Regions from separate parts of the Bartonella taylorii genome, predicted to be linked through region 2. Evidence: predicted binding sites of a transcription regulator. Region 2 holds the regulator's gene; the other holds the start of a gene.
The links. Region 2 encodes HrcA, which represses chaperone genes, less so after heat shock. Its sites were predicted from a motif close to GTTAGCACTCNCNNNNNGNGAGTGCTAAC; they were not measured.
Positions count from the first base shown of each region.

Region 1 (8,064 bases), 410 kb from region 2:
TTATGTTGCTTTGATGCAGGAGATTTTTGACTTTGATTGTATTGCTCGAGCAGTAGAAAGAGGTTTAACCTTACGCTTTGATGCAATGCATGCCGTCACAGGGCCTTATGCGCGCGAAATTTTTGAGAAATGTTTAGGGTTTTCGGAAGGAACGGTGGTCAATGGTATTCCTTTGCCAGATTTTGGAGGAGGGCATCCAGATCCCAATTTGGTTTATGCTAAGGCTCTTTATGATTTGTTAATGTCTGATAAAGCCCCTGATCTTGGCGCGGCATCTGATGGTGATGGAGATCGTAATCTCATTATTGGTCGTAGGCAATTTGTCACGCCTTCTGATTCTTTGGCTATTATGGCTGAACATGCACATCTGATTAAAGGTTATCGCCAAGGCATTGTGGGGATTGCCCGATCTATGCCAACAGCGCGTGCCGTTGATCTGGTTGCTGAAAAAAAAGGATTGAATTGTTTTGAGACGCCAACAGGGTGGAAGTTTTTTGCGTCACTTTTGGATGCGGGGAAAGTGACTTTTTGTGGTGAAGAAAGCTTTGGAACTGGCTCTCATCATATCCGCGAAAAAGATGGTTTATGGGCTGTGTTATTTTGGCTCAATCTTTTAGCGGTGACAGGGAAATCTGTCGCACAAATTGTTCAACAACATTGGTGCACTTATGGGCGTTTTTACACTTCGCGCCATGATTATGAAGGTGTGGAGAGTGATAAAGCAGAAGCGATTATAGAACGATTACGTGCACATTTGCCACAAGTGGGAACAGAAATTGCTGGATTAGAGGTCGAAAAAGCAGACGATTTTACTTATCATGATCCCATTGATCAGAGTGCTAGCACAAAGCAAGGTATCCGTGTTTTTTTCAAGAATGGTGCACGATTAGTGATACGCTTATCGGGAACAGGGACGGTGGGAGCTACTTTACGGCTTTATTTTGAGCAATACGAAGGAAATCTACACAAACACAATCAAGATCCGCAAAAAGTTCTCCGACCTTTGCAACAAGCGGCACTTCAATTGTTAAATATGCAACAAGAATTTGGTCGTGAACATCCCGATGTTATCACATGAGAGCGCTGTATTGTGTTGTATAAATATGGGTAGCCACCATCATTCTCTTTATCAGCTCAAAATGTTGTGAACTGCTCTTGATTGAGGTGGTTAGAGGCATTTTTATTCCCGTGGTGGAAGGTTCTGCGTTCATTTTCTGAAAAGCTTGCTTTATTCAAGCTCGAATACGGTTCTGATTTTGAAAGCCAAATGCCATTGGTAACAGGAATTGGATTGCAAGTGCTCTGATGTTCTTACAGAAAGATCTGGTTTAAGGAGCTCTCCATCCTTTTGCTTCTTGTGGGGTGATCATCTTTGAGAGACAATTATAACCTAATATAATTGTCTCTCAAAACACCTAACTTTAAAATTATCGGATAAGTTTATGGTCCAATAGTTTTACATGAAGGTTTATTTTAAGGAGAATTGTCTCTCGTGGTTTATTGTGGGGCGATCATCTTTTTTGGATCAACTAGACGGTCATAATCCTCTCCAGAAACGCCTGCTTTTAGTGCTTCAGTGCGCAAAGTTGTATCATTTTTATGTGCCGCTTTGGCAATTTCAGCAGCTTTTTCATAGCCAATTTCTGGGGCAAGGGCTGTCACGAGCATCAAAGAGCGTTCCATGAGAGAGTGAATATGAACGCGATTGGCGCGTAATCCTTGTATGCAATGCAAATCAAAAGAGCGCATGCAATCACCAAGAAGTGTAATCGATTGTAATACATTATAGCCAATAACAGGTTTATAAACGTTTAGTTCAAAATGCCCTTGGCTTGCGGCAAATGTGACACTGGTATGATTGCCAAAGACTTGGCAGGCAACCATTGTCATTGCTTCGCACTGTGTGGGGTTAACCTTGCCTGGCATGATAGAAGATCCTGGTTCATTTTCGGGTAAGCTTAATTCACCCAAGCCTGAGCGGGGACCTGAGCCTAAGAATCGGATATCGTTGGCAATTTTAAACAAATCAGCAGCTAGAGCATTCAGGCTTCCATGGAAATGTGCAAGGGCTCCATGGTGGGCAAGGGCTTCAAATTTATTGTTGGCGGTTTTAAAGGTTATCCCTGTAAGGGTGCTTATTGTTTGAGCAAAAGCAACATCAAAACCTTTTGGTGCATTGAGCCCTGTTCCAACAGCTGTACCTCCTTGAGCAAGTGTCTGAACGTCGGCAAGAGCTGTTTCAATGCGCTGAAGATTGGCTTCTAGTGCGGCGCGATAGCCTGAAAATTCTTGCGCTAAAGTTAAGGGTGTTGCATCTTGGGTATGGGTGCGTCCGATTTTGATAATATCGGCAAATTCTTCTTCTTTTTTTCTTAAAGTGGTAATAAGGGCTTCAAGAATAGGAAATAAGTGTTGGCGCGTTTGTAGTGTGGTCGCAATGTGAAGCGCGGTGGGAAAAGAATCGTTTGATGATTGGCTCATATTCACGTGATCATTTGGGTGAACGGGCGCTTTGTTGCCAAGTTTCCCTCCCAAGAGCAGGCTGGCATGGTTAGCGATGACTTCATTGACGTTCATATTGCTTTGCGTGCCGGAACCCGTTTGCCAGACAGAAAGGGGAAAATGCGTATCGAATGTTCCTGCAAGTACCTCATCAGCAGCAGTAATGATTGCTTTCCCGATGTTTTGCGGAAGCTTCCCTTTTTCCATATTCACAAGAGCTGCTGCCTTTTTGATAAGGCTTAAGGCATAGATGATGGTGAGAGGTTGTTTTTCACTGCCAATATTAAAATTATGCAGAGAACGTTCAGTTTGTGCACCCCAATAACGGTCTTGACGTACCGAAATTGTTCCAAAGCTATCCGTTTCCTGACGTGTTTCAACCATGATAAGATCCTTTATGTTCACAGGTATAATAAAAAGCTAGATAACGCAAAAGTGAAAAAAGAGGCAAGACTCTTAAGACCTCTTAAAGTAAATTATTTTAACAGTTGATCCTTGACATTGAAGAGTGGCGATTTTATATTCGGGTTGATACTAGCACTCATGATTTAAGAGTGCTAACAAACCCTTTAAGATTAATTCAGTTATACTAAGTTTTAAGGATTTAAAACATGGCTAACATACAATTCCGCCCACTTCACGATCGTGTCGTTGTCCGTCGGGTTGAATCTGAAAATAAGACTGCTGGTGGGATTATCATCCCTGATACAGCAAAGGAAAAACCTCAAGAAGGTGAAGTTATTGCTGTTGGCAATGGCGCTCTCGATGACAACGGAAAGCGTGTGCCTTTAGAAGTTAAAACAGGAGATCGTATCTTGTTTGGAAAATGGTCTGGAACCGAAGTTAAAATTAATGGCGAAGACCTCCTTATTATGAAAGAATCTGACATTATGGGAATTTTGGGCTAATTTAGTCTCTCAATACTTCCATTTTGTATTATTTGGTATTTTGTACTTCATTAAGACAACTCCAAGGAGAAATTAAATGGCTGCTAAAGAAGTCAAATTTGGCCGTGAAGCGCGTGAGCGTTTATTGCGCGGTGTTGATATCCTTGCTAACGCTGTAAAGGTGACGCTGGGCCCTAAAGGTCGCAATGTGGTTATCGATAAATCATTTGGTGCGCCTCGCATCACAAAAGATGGTGTATCCGTTGCAAAGGAAATTGAACTGGAAGATAAGTTCGAAAATATGGGTGCGCAAATGTTGCGCGAAGTTGCTTCCAAAACCAATGATATTGCTGGTGATGGTACAACAACTGCAACTGTTTTGGGGCAGGCTATTGTGCAAGAAGGCGTAAAAGCCGTTGCTGCGGGCATGAACCCAATGGATCTTAAACGCGGGATTGATGCTGCTGTTGAAGAAGTGGTAGCAACTCTCTTCAAAAAAGCAAAAAAAATCCAAACTTCAGCAGAAATCGCTCAAGTGGGAACAATTTCTGCTAATGGAGCTGCAGAAATCGGTAAAATGATCGCGGATGCCATGGAAAAAGTTGGCAATGAAGGCGTTATTACCGTGGAAGAAGCTAAAACTGCTGAAACGGAATTGGAAGTCGTGGAAGGAATGCAGTTTGATCGTGGATATCTTTCCCCTTACTTTGTCACCAATGCTGAGAAAATGGTGGCAGATCTTGATGATCCTTACATTCTTATTCACGAAAAGAAATTGTCTAATCTACAATCTCTTCTTCCTGTGCTTGAAGCTGTTGTTCAGTCTGGTAAACCACTTCTCATTATCGCTGAGGATGTGGAAGGTGAAGCTTTGGCAACGCTTGTTGTCAACAAGCTGCGTGGTGGTTTGAAAATCGCTGCTGTGAAAGCTCCAGGCTTTGGTGACCGTCGTAAAGCAATGCTTGAAGATATTGCAATTTTGACATCGGGTCAGGTTATTTCCGAAGATGTGGGCATTAAGCTTGAAAATGTCACTTTGGATATGCTTGGACGTGCTAAGAAAGTCAATATTTCTAAAGAAAATACGACGATTATTGATGGTTCTGGACAAAAAACTGAGATTAGTGCTCGCGTCAATCAGATTAAAGCACAGATCGAAGAAACAACTTCTGACTATGATCGTGAGAAATTGCAAGAAAGACTTGCTAAACTCGCTGGTGGTGTTGCTGTTATCCGCGTTGGTGGTGCAACAGAAGTTGAAGTAAAAGAAAAGAAAGACCGTGTTGATGATGCTTTGAACGCAACACGTGCTGCTGTGGAAGAAGGTATTGTTGCTGGTGGTGGTACTGCATTGTTGCGTGCTGCAAATGCACTGACTGTTAAAGGTAGCAACCCTGACCAAGAAGCTGGTATTAATATCGTTCGCCGTGCTCTACAAGCACCAGCGCGCCAAATTGCAAGCAATGCTGGTGAAGAAGCAGCGATTATTGTTGGCAAAGTGCTTGAAAACAATGCAGACACTTATGGTTACAATACTGCAACCGGTGAGTTTGGCGATTTGATTGCTTTGGGAATTGTTGATCCTGTGAAGGTTGTGCGTTCTGCTCTCCAGAATGCTGCATCAATTGCTAGCCTTCTTATTACAACAGAAGCAATGGTTGCTGAAGTTCCAAAGAAAGATACTCCAATGCCACCAATGCCTGGCGGTGGAATGGGCGGAATGGGCGGAATGGATTTCTAAGCCCTTTATAAAGGTAAAAAGAAACGGGCCCAATGGGCCCGTTTTTTTTGTTTTTTTCTCTTTTTTGACAGCTGCTGGAAAAGAAGCCTTGAATCAGGAAAGTTCCGGCGGGGTATAGATTATTAATGCACAAAATAAAGCAATTCTACTCAGACTCGTTGATGCTCGCGTTTTTATTGGAAAATAAGGTTGCTCTATCTTATCGTTGGTGTTAGAAGATTTTGCTCTTTCTACATGCTTTTTTCTTTTACGGAATGAAGTGTTTTTATCCTGTTGTGCCGTAAAATACTGTCGTTTATGGTAGCGATATAAGGTAAACTTTACCCATGCAGTGTTTTTTATTCAAGAGTGTGGTGAATATTCAGGGCAGGGCTTGTTTGTAGAATCTTGTAAAATGAAGTGCATGAGTGAGAAGGCAAGGAGAACCGGCCTTAAGAGAAGCCCGATTAGTTACAGACCGTTTGGCAGGAATCATCGTCCTTTAGGGTGGAGGGAAGTTAAAACAGATACCCAAGTATTTATAACAGGCGTATTTAAGTGCACATGGTTGAAAATAAAAACTGTTCACTATGCGTAAGAGGCTGGGCTTTAAAAAAATATCCACGAATGCTACTGAACAGAGAGTGTAGATCTCTCCATAATGTTAAAAGTTTTCATTTTGATCAGCGATGAGTTGTAAAATTGCTCTTTGTTTTACAGATGTTAAAACTCTAAATCTTTTTAAAAGCAGATATTCCTCTCTGCTCGATATTAGCTCATCATGTTGGTATGGGATTTCTTGTTTTGTTAAGACATCAGTGTAAAAAAAGGTAAGTGGAACGCTCAGGATATCGGCAATATCTTTCAGGCGCCCTGCGCTCACACGATTTAAGCCTGTTTCATATTTTTGAACTTGTTGGTAGCTTACACTTAAAGCATGCGCTAATTCTTTTTGAGACATTTTTAGCATTTTTCGCCTAAAACGAATTCTCTTGCCTACAAAAATGTCGTTGAGAGTTTTGGTTTGCACTTTAGAGCTCCCCGTCGGTTGCGAGCGCCCTCGCATGAGTATTCCGGGAGTCTAAAACTGAACCTAAATCAGCATTTTGCTTTTAGTGCTTAAAGCACTTGGACATAGCAAAATCTCCCGGAATCCCGGGATACCCGCAAAGCGGGGTAAATTCATGTTTAGGTTTCGGGTTTTAGAGCCCTATTGGTCGTTGCGTATGCGACCAAAATCACCTTTTGAGTCATAAAGTAATTTCAGGGGATTTACAATAAAAATGAAAACAGTCTTTCTTAACGGATCATTTTTTATGGGAGGTGTTGTGTTCCTCATCAAATAAACAATGACGAGAAAATCGTAATTTTCTTGCCTGCAAAATGTAGTTGAGAGGATTTTTTACTTGCACTTTAGAGCCCCCCGCCGGTTGCGAGCGCCCTCGCATTGGTATTCCGGGAGCTTGAAAACACTGAACTCAAATTAGCCTTTTGCTTTTAGTGCTGAGAGCACCTGGACATAGCAAAATCTCCCGGAATCCCGAGGATACCTATAGTATGGGCTCATTTATAATGGGTTAATCTTCGTGTTCGGATTTTAGGGCTTTCGTAAGGAGTTTTTTCTATACCTCAACCTCATTTGTGATCTGCAAGGGTAGTGCGTGTGCGTGTACCGGTTAGCATCTTCATAAACGTAAAGATGATGGTGCCCAATGGGATTTTTATTATACGGTATCACAGGGGCAGGGATGAGATGAGAAAAGGTCAGATGTTTTTTGTGAGACAATAGACAATGTGTACGTATTGCTCTATGACCGCGTAAAGGAATGATTTTTTGAACAAAAGAGGAAAATGTATGAGCCAATATCCTAAATGTCCTCACTGTGGTGGTCTTTATACTTATGAAGAAGGTGAAAATTTTGTGTGTCCTGAATGTGCACATGAATGGCTACAAAAGAGTGAAGATGCTTTTCCTTCCGACATTATTTATGATGCCAATGGTCAGGTTTTGACCAACGGGGATAGCGTTATGGTGGTGAAAGACCTTAAAGTAAAAGGTGCTGCATCCGTTCTCAAAAGTGGGACTAAGGTGAAAAATATTCGCCTTGTGGATGGAGATCATAATATTGACTGTAAAATCCCTGGGATTGGTCAGATTGGTCTAAAGTCAGAATTTGTTAAGAAAATTTAGTTGGCATATAGTTTGTAGCGGGCTTTCTTGTTTGGCGAAATGCATTTGCATGTGTCTGAGATTACTTCTGAAGAAGAGCCTTTCATTTTTTATTGTGGCATGGCTTCAACACCTAAAACTTCTGGAATAAAATGCCGTAAAAGATTTTCAATGCCATGTTTTAGCGTTGCGGTTGAAGAGGGGCATCCAGCGCAAGCTCCTCGCATATTGAGGTAAACAATACCGTTTTCAAATCCGCGAAAAGTGATATCTCCACCATCATTGGCAACGGCTGGGCGAATACGCGTTTCGAGGAGTTCTTTAATTGTTAAGACGATATCAGCATCTTTTTCGTCATAAAACTCTTCGTTAAGGGCGTGGGTTTGCGCTTGTGCCGTCGCGTTGGTGGTGATAACTGGGTCATTGGACAAAAAATGTTCCATAATTGTGCCTAAAATGACCGGTTTAAGATGTTGCCATTCTCCCTCTTTTTTGCTTACAGTGATAAAATCATAGCCTAAAAAGACACCGTTGACATTTGGAATATTAAACAGTTTAGCAGCTAAAGGCGAATTTTTAGCGGCTTCTTCGCGATCGCGAAATTCTAACACGCCCTCGGAAAGGACCACACGCCCTGGCAGAAATTTCAGTGTTGCAGGATTTGGTGTGGTTTCAGTTTGAATAAACATACATTTTTCTCTATAGTTAGGGATGAAAATAGTCATTGAATATAGAATATGTATCTAGGCAATAGATTCAATATCTTCATCCGCAAGATTGCTCGG
Region 1 is NZ_CP083693.1:125,665-133,728, forward strand. It holds gene LBE40_RS00570 (alpha-D-glucose phosphate-specific phosphoglucomutase) at 1-1,078, shown strand, start outside; gene fumC (class II fumarate hydratase) at 1,498-2,886, opposite strand; gene groES (co-chaperone GroES) at 3,114-3,410, shown strand; gene groL (chaperonin GroEL) at 3,487-5,130, shown strand; gene LBE40_RS00590 (helix-turn-helix domain-containing protein) at 5,774-6,175, opposite strand; gene LBE40_RS00595 (zinc ribbon domain-containing protein YjdM) at 6,965-7,300, shown strand; gene LBE40_RS00600 (NifU family protein) at 7,390-7,968, opposite strand; gene LBE40_RS00605 (universal stress protein) at 8,023-8,064, opposite strand, start outside.
Region 1: a site for HrcA is predicted at 3,036-3,064, ahead of groES (co-chaperone GroES). Genes of this name have one in related genera too.

Region 2 (8,064 bases):
GGCATTCTTTTTTAGAAAAGTATGGCGTAAATCTGTTTGATTTTTTTCTAAAAATAAAAAAATCATCATTTTTGCCTTTTTTTTGCAAATTTTTCTTGGCAGCAGAACAAAGCCTTGTAAAATGTCCTTCCCACCAATATGGTCGGGTATTTAGTTAACAGGAGTTTGTGTAAATGATTGGACTCGTGCTTGTAACGCACGGTGAGCTGGCTGTTGAATTTCTACATGCTGTAGAACATGTTGTTGGAACACAAGAAAAATTTGCAACAATATGCGTCTATCCTGATGATGACATAGATCAGCGCCGAGGTGATATCGTAGCCGCAGTTTCCTCTACAGATGCAAACCATGGTGTAATCATATTAACAGACGTGTTCGGTGGAACACCCTCAAATATGGCTATTCCTGCTATTGAAAAAGGACGCGTTGAAATGATTGCGGGTGTTAATCTTCCCATGCTCATTAAACTGATCTCTATTCGCAAATGTCCTGATATTTCATTATCAGAAGCTTTAAGAATAGCGCAAGAAGCAGGGCGTAAATATATCAATGTACCAGTATGATTGTTATAAGCGGATAATGAAAAACTGATGCTTTCTAAAGATACTCTCCCATGTATAATAAGTCGTCATTTCAATATCTGCAATAAACGTGGATTGCACGCGCGTGCTTCCGCAAAATTTGTACAAACTGTTGACAATTTTAACGCCATTGTTGAAGTTGAAAAAGATGGAAAAATTGTTGGCGGTTCATCCATTATGGGGCTTATGATGTTAGCAGCCTCTCCCGGTTGTAACCTTACTATCCGTGTATCAGGACCAGAAGCAACTGACGCTCTCGATGCTCTTGAAAAACTTATCAACAATAAATTTGGAGAAGAAAACTAAAGCTTTTCACAAAAAAGTATGATGATTATTCTTAAAATAAGGAGAAATTTCTCCAATCATTGTATTGATTGGCTTCTCTATTTTTCCCTTAAAAATATCTGCGTTCATATCCATTATAGATTAGCTGTATAGTTATCATAAGCATAATCCGTATTTTGCACAATATTTGTGTTCACAATCTTTCCTAAAAATTTGACAAATTTGAATATTTACCGTGTATTATGGTTGTGACTACAATCTAACACATATGCTTGAATATTTACAGAAAAGAGAAACATTCACTTTTTGCTGGATATGCCGGCTTTTAAGCTGCTTTAGACAAATATAAAGATAATAACATAAATCAGAAGTTTATAAACTTTCCTTATCTTAGATTGTATTTGTGGTGTTTATCATGAAAGCGCAAGCAATTCTCCACTGTACATTTTTGTAATAAAACGCATGCAAATATGGCTTTTGTTGGCATCATAACCACTCTTTTAAGATTCATAAGCTTTACGCAATTTAATTATTGTAGACATTTTTTAGACATTATTTTTCTACATCATCGCCTTATAATTAGCAGTATGCGCTTTACGCTCATTGTTTGCCATTGCGCTTGCGGTGGCATTTGTTCACTGTAAGGAGATACCATGGACCGTTTGTTTAGTGCTCTTCAGATTCCTCAACAAACAACAGAAGCACTCGTATCACTGCAAAATGGCTTGCCGAACGCGCAGTGGATAAACCCGCAGAACTTTCACATCACTTTGTCTTTTTTTGGTGAAATTGAAAGTTCTCTAGCAGATGAAATTATGCGTGCTTTTGACAAAATAAAACTCCCACCTTTTATGCTACAAACAAGAGGTTTTGAGGTTTTTGGTTCAGAAAATGCACCGCATTCCCTTGTTGTTCGTATTGAGCTTTGTGAAACTCTTAGCCTTTTACATGAAAAGATGCAATGTATTCGGAGCAGCGTGCACTTAACGCCTGACGAGAAACCATTTACTCCGCATATTACTATTGCAAGATTGCTCGACATTAAACCTGATGATCTTCCTTCTTATCTGTCTTCTCGAGGTGATTTTTTGTTTCCTCCTTTTAAGGTTGATCATTTTGTTTTATTTTTGTCGCCATCTCCTTCAAGCGATGCTCCATACATTGTAAAAAGAAGCTGGGCACTCCAAGAATAAAAGGATGTTTTTAACATCCTTTAGAACTCTCTTTGATAGAATGTCTCACCAATGTAGCACTTGCGCATAATACTACATCTTTGCACTGTGGGTGCATTTTTGAGGCATTTTAAGCTGAATCAGACTTAGCAGAAACTTCTTTTGCTCCTCCTTTGGCTACACCCACTATAGCTGGACGCAGAACACGTTCACCGATAATGTAACCTGCCTGAACAACTTGTTGAACAGTGTTATCTGGAACATCAGAGTTAGGAATCTCAAACATCGCTTGATGAAAGTGAGGATCAAATTTTTGCCCTTCTGGATGAATTTTCTGCACTCCGTGACGTTCTAACGCTGCTATCATTGCACGCTCAGTCATTTCAACGCCCTCCGCTAATGTTTTCAAACCAGCATCATTCTCCTTTGCACCTTCTGGAATAGCCTCTAAAGCACGATTGAGGTTATCAGAAACAGACAACATGTCACGTGCAAAATTAGCAATTGAGTAAGCCTTTGCATCCGCCATATCACGCGCAGTACGACGACGAAGGTTTTCCATATCTGCAGCAAGACGTAAAAGCTGATCCTTTAGATCTTTATTTTCGTTCTGCAAAGCAGTCAAAGGATCTATAAACTCATTTTCTTCCTCTGCAACCTCTGCACGAGCCTCTGCTTCACGAGTTTTCAAAAACTCATCCGCTGCTTGTTTAAGTGCATCACGATCAGCTGGATTTTTTAAATCGCGGTTTTCAAATGAAGCATCAGTAAATTTGTTTTTTTCTTCAGACATAAAAATTCCATTCCTTCATAAGATTTGTTATTCTCGATATCGAAATTTTGCAGACAAAAATCAAGGGGTATTACGTATCTTATTACAATGAGCATTTATAATACAAATGTTCATCTAAACGTTTTAACGCAACAGTTGTGATACAAGTTGAGCCGTATAATCAACCATAGGCACAATCCTTGCATAATTAAGCCGTGTGGGTCCAATAACTCCTAAAGCACCAATAACTCTTTGTTTTGAATCACGATAAGGTGCCACCACTAAAGAAGAACCAGAAAGCGAAAACAATTTATTTTCTGAACCAATAAAAATACGAACTCCCGAACCTTCATCCGTTAAATCAAGAAGCTGCGCCATACTTTCACGCGTTTCAAGGTCATCAAACAGATGTCGTAACCGCTCCAAATCTTCTTCTGCTTTCACATCTTCAAGCAAATTACTGCGCCCACGAACAATAAGGTGTACTTTATGATCAGCACCTTCTCCTCCCCAAAGAGCTAGCCCCGTTTCAACAAGATGATGAGACAAATGATCAAGCGCAGCGCGCGTTTCTGAGCATAAACGTGCAATTTCTTCTTTAGCTTCACTCAATGTACGCCCCTGAATATGGGCATTGAGAAAATTTGTTGCCTCTGTCAATTGTGCATGGGTAACACCTTCCGGTAAATGAACAACACGATTTTCAACCTCCCCTTGTTGCGTTACTAAAACTGCAAGAGCCTGTGCCCCATCAAGACGCACAAATTCAATATGCTTCAAGGTCCCTTCATGTTTCGTTGCTAAAACAAGCCCCGCTCCACGTGAAAGATCTGAAAGAACCCGACTCGCTTGAATGAGAAAATGTTCAACAGATTGTGCATGACCAGCCTCCTTGACTTGCGCTTCAATACTTTCACGCTCCTCGTTTGGCAAATCACCCGCTTCCATAAATGCATCAACAAAAAATCTTAATCCTGATTGTGTTGGCATTCGCCCCGCAGATACGTGCGGTGCATAAATCAAACCAAGATGTTCGAGATCACTCATCACATTGCGAATCGTAGCAGGCGATAATGTCTGTTGCAAAAGCCGCGAAAGATTGCGTGATCCTACAGGTTCACCATCATTAAGATAAGCTTCAACAATATGACGAAAGATATCACGCGAACGCTCATCAAGATATTTTAGTTCTTCACCAATAGGTTTGTGCTTCATTACAATTAATTCACTACTCTAAAAATACTTCCTTCTTATATAAGTTTTGCCAAGGTTTGGTCAAATAATCTAAAGTAGTGCAAAGGCACGCTATATATTTATCATAAAAAATGCTATTATTAAAGAAGTAGAGCCTTTATGGCTTTCCAATTATTATCCTTATCAAATACAAAAGATTTCATTTAAATGGAATAGTAATAAACATGCGAAAAGATCGGGTCTTGTAAAATCTTCTAAGATCCCTATCATGCGGTCACTTAAGCTAGTTTTCAGCATAAAAATAGCATCCCCCTTTCGTTTCTGGAGAAATGTATATGAGAAGAATAGCAACAAAAAAACTCGTCATTGCCACACATAACACTGGAAAATTGCATGAAATTACCACATTGGTCGCTCCTTTTGGTTTAACGATACAATCAGCAAAAGAGCTCGGATTACCGGAACCAAAAGAAACGGGAACAACATTTGAAGAAAATGCCTACATTAAAGCTTTTGCAGCAGCAAAAAATACAGGACTTCCGGCTCTTTCTGATGATTCTGGCATGGAAGTGGATGCATTGGGTGGTGCACCGGGTGTTTATACAGCTGATCTCGCTCTTCAACCCGATGGCACACGTAACTTTTCAAAAGCTATGCAAAAAGTAGAAGACGAACTCCAAAAAATTGGAGCACATGAAAAAAGCCAACGGAAAGGTCGATTTATATCAGTCATCTGTATTGCATGGCCCGATGCTCATGCAGACTATTTCCGTGGGTGCGTTGAAGGTACTTTCATTTGGCCACCACGTGGAGACAAAGGTTTTGGCTTTGATCCTATTTTTTTACCAGATGGATATGAAAATACCTTTGGTGAAATGTCAACAGAGCAAAAACATGGCTGGAAGCTCAATGATAAAACACCCCTCTCGCATCGTGCGCGTGCTTTCAAGCTTTTAGCAGAAAACCTTTTAACGCTCTCATGAATGAAGCTTTTGGCATTTATATTCATTGGCCTTTTTGCGCTACTAAATGTCCTTATTGTGACTTTAATTCACACGTTCGTGCCCGTGGCGTTGATCAACCACGCTTTGTAACCGCTTTTGAACGAGAAATAGAAACGCAATATCATAAAATAGGTCCACGTCATATTACAAGTATCTTTATTGGTGGGGGTACACCCTCTCTTATGACCCCTCAAACTGTTGATGCTTTATTGCAAGCACTTGCAAAAAAGTGGACGGTCGATGATAAAGTTGAAATCACACTGGAAGCCAACCCATCAAGTGTAGAAGCAGCACGCTTTCGCGGATACAGAGCGGCAGGAGTTAACCGCTTATCCTTGGGTGTACAAGCACTCAATGACAAGGCACTACGACAACTTGGCCGTCTCCATGATGTAAAACAGGCTCTTCACGCTATTGCTTTGGCCCGGAAAATCTTTCCACGTTTATCCTTTGATCTCATTTATGCCCGCCCCGAGCAAACACTCGAGCAATGGAAAGATGAACTTTTTCAAGCCATTGACTTGGCAGCAGATCATCTTTCTCTTTACCAACTGACTATCGAAGAAGGAACAGCTTTTAAACGGCTTCATGCCGCAGGAAGGCTTATCCTCCCCGCTTCAGAACTCGCAGCAGACCTGTATCATCTTACCCAAGAAATAACTACTACACATGGACTTCCAGCCTATGAAATCTCAAATCACGCAATCCCCGGTGCTGAATCAGCACACAATCTTCTCTATTGGCGTTATCATGAATATGCAGGCTTTGGACCTGGAGCTCATGGTCGCTTTATTGAGCACACACCAAATCACTCCTCTACCTCTTCAAAAGCACTTTCCTTTCCCATTGAAAGTCATGAACGTTATGTCACAATAAATGAAAAATATCCTGAACATTGGCTTGATCTAGTAGAAACTACGGGGCATGGCTGTGTTGAAACAGAACACTTGACCAAAGAGCAACAAGCGAATGAAATGCTCCTCATGGGCTTGCGTCTTTGCGAAGGTTTGAATCTTACTCGTTATGAAATCTTAAACCCCAAGGGTTTATCAATAGAAAGGCTTATCGATTTACAACAACAAGGGCTAGTAGAAATGCTAGGAAATCGGCGCTTAAAAGCGACAAACAAAGGACGCATCCTTCTTGACTACATTATCAACCAATTGGCAAACTAAAATCTTTATGATTCTAAGCTGCCTTCCCATCAATTACTATATAACATTCACGGTTTTTAATTTGTGGTAAAAATGTTAAAAAAAACAATCGCTTCTTTTTTACGCAAAAAAATCAACAATGAAACGCTCATAAATAACAGTGAGAGTTTCCAGTGCATCAAGAGTTACACACTCATCTACCATATGCATCGATTGCCCCGGTAAACCAAATTCAACCACTGGGCAATAATCCTTAATAAATCGCGCATCCGAAGTCCCCCCTGAAGTTGAACATTCTGGTGTATTTCCTGTTACGCTTTTAATAGCATTTGATAAAAGCTTAATGAGTTTATCATTTTTTGTCAAAAAAACATCTCCCAAACTTGGAATCCATTCCAGCTTATAGCAGGGGTATTGATCAGACTTGTTTTTTGGTTGTATTGAAGCAAGACGCTTTTCAATTTTGGCCTTAAGCATTTCTTTTGTCCAAAGATCGTTGTAGCGTATATTAAAACGGATTGTTGTTTGCGCTGGAATAATATTCACCGCCGAATTCCCCGTATCAACAGTTGTTAATTCCAAATTACTTGGTTGAAAATTTTCCGATCCTTGATCTAAAGCAGTTTGTGTCAACGCCTGAATAAGCTTACTTGCTAAAGACAATGGATTAGCTGCCCGCTCAGGAAAGGCAACGTGTCCTTGGCAACCTTTAACCGTGATGATACCAGAAATTGATCCTCGACGTCCAATCTTGATCACATCACCAACAACTTTTACGCTTGTTGGTTCTCCCACAAGAGCTGCAGTCCATTTTTCACCTTTTCGTTCTGCCCATTTGAGAAGTTTGACTGTACCATTAACAGCAGGGCCTTCTTCATCACCGGTAATCAGAAAGCTTACCATTCCTTTAATGGACTGTTTCTCAAGAACTCGAGCCAGTGCCGCAACAAAACAAGCAATTCCACCCTTCATATCAACAGCACCCCGCCCATATAACTTCCCTTTATCTATGACAGCTTCAAAGGGAGGATGTATCCAGTGTTCCAACGCACCTGGTGGCACAACATCAGTATGGCCCGCAAACATAAGATGCGGCCCTTCTCCCCCCATTTTTGCATAAAGATTTTCAACATCTTCTGTATTTTTATCTGAAAAAACAGGACGTTCAATATGAAACCCCATCTTTGCTAGAAATTGTTCCAAAGTTGATAAGGCACCCGCTTCATGAGGTGTGACAGAAGGACAACGAATAAGAGCCTGTAATAGTTGAAGTGGATCTGTAAGGACAGGCATAGCGCTTTTCCAATCTGAACTGAGGGATCACCAGAAATTATTAAGCTGAATTATAAAAAAGATAAAGCAAAAACATTGAAAGCACTCAGCACACTAGGCAGGGGAAGACAATCGTGCTGAGGCTTCAATGGCTTCTTCACCCATGAGTGACAAAGCACACACATAACGGCACACTCAACAGAAAGTTCCATCAAATATTACCTTTTAAGGGCTTTTTATATTTCTAACTTATATGAATGAAAATTGATTGCTTGCAGCATATGACCATTTTCCTTCAACCAAGCACGATACGTTTTACTATCTGGACAAAGCTTTTCACAAAGGTTCCAAAACTTTGGTCCGTGATTCATTTCAACAAGATGAGCGACTTCATGCGCAACGACATATTCAACAATTTCTTTTGGTGCCATAATAAGACGCCAAGAAAAAGAAAGACGCTTGTCTATTGAACAAGATCCCCAACGACTTTTCGTATCTTTATAACAAACTGACTTCACTTTACGCTCTACTTTACGTGCATAATATGCAACCAATGGCGCTATAGTAAGCGCTGCCTGTTTTTTTAGAACATCAGCAACACGCCTTGGCAAATATTCTAATTGACCATAA
Region 2 is NZ_CP083693.1:1,653,757-1,661,820, forward strand. It holds gene LBE40_RS07070 (HPr kinase/phosphatase C-terminal domain-containing protein) at 1-40, shown strand, start outside; gene LBE40_RS07075 (PTS sugar transporter subunit IIA) at 174-563, shown strand; gene LBE40_RS07080 (HPr family phosphocarrier protein) at 591-887, shown strand; gene thpR (RNA 2',3'-cyclic phosphodiesterase) at 1,520-2,059, shown strand; gene grpE (nucleotide exchange factor GrpE) at 2,169-2,831, opposite strand; gene hrcA (heat-inducible transcriptional repressor HrcA) at 2,955-4,025, opposite strand; gene rdgB (RdgB/HAM1 family non-canonical purine NTP pyrophosphatase) at 4,340-4,987, shown strand; gene hemW (radical SAM family heme chaperone HemW) at 4,984-6,183, shown strand; gene dapE (succinyl-diaminopimelate desuccinylase) at 6,283-7,455, opposite strand; gene LBE40_RS07115 (M48 family metallopeptidase) at 7,671-8,064, opposite strand, start outside.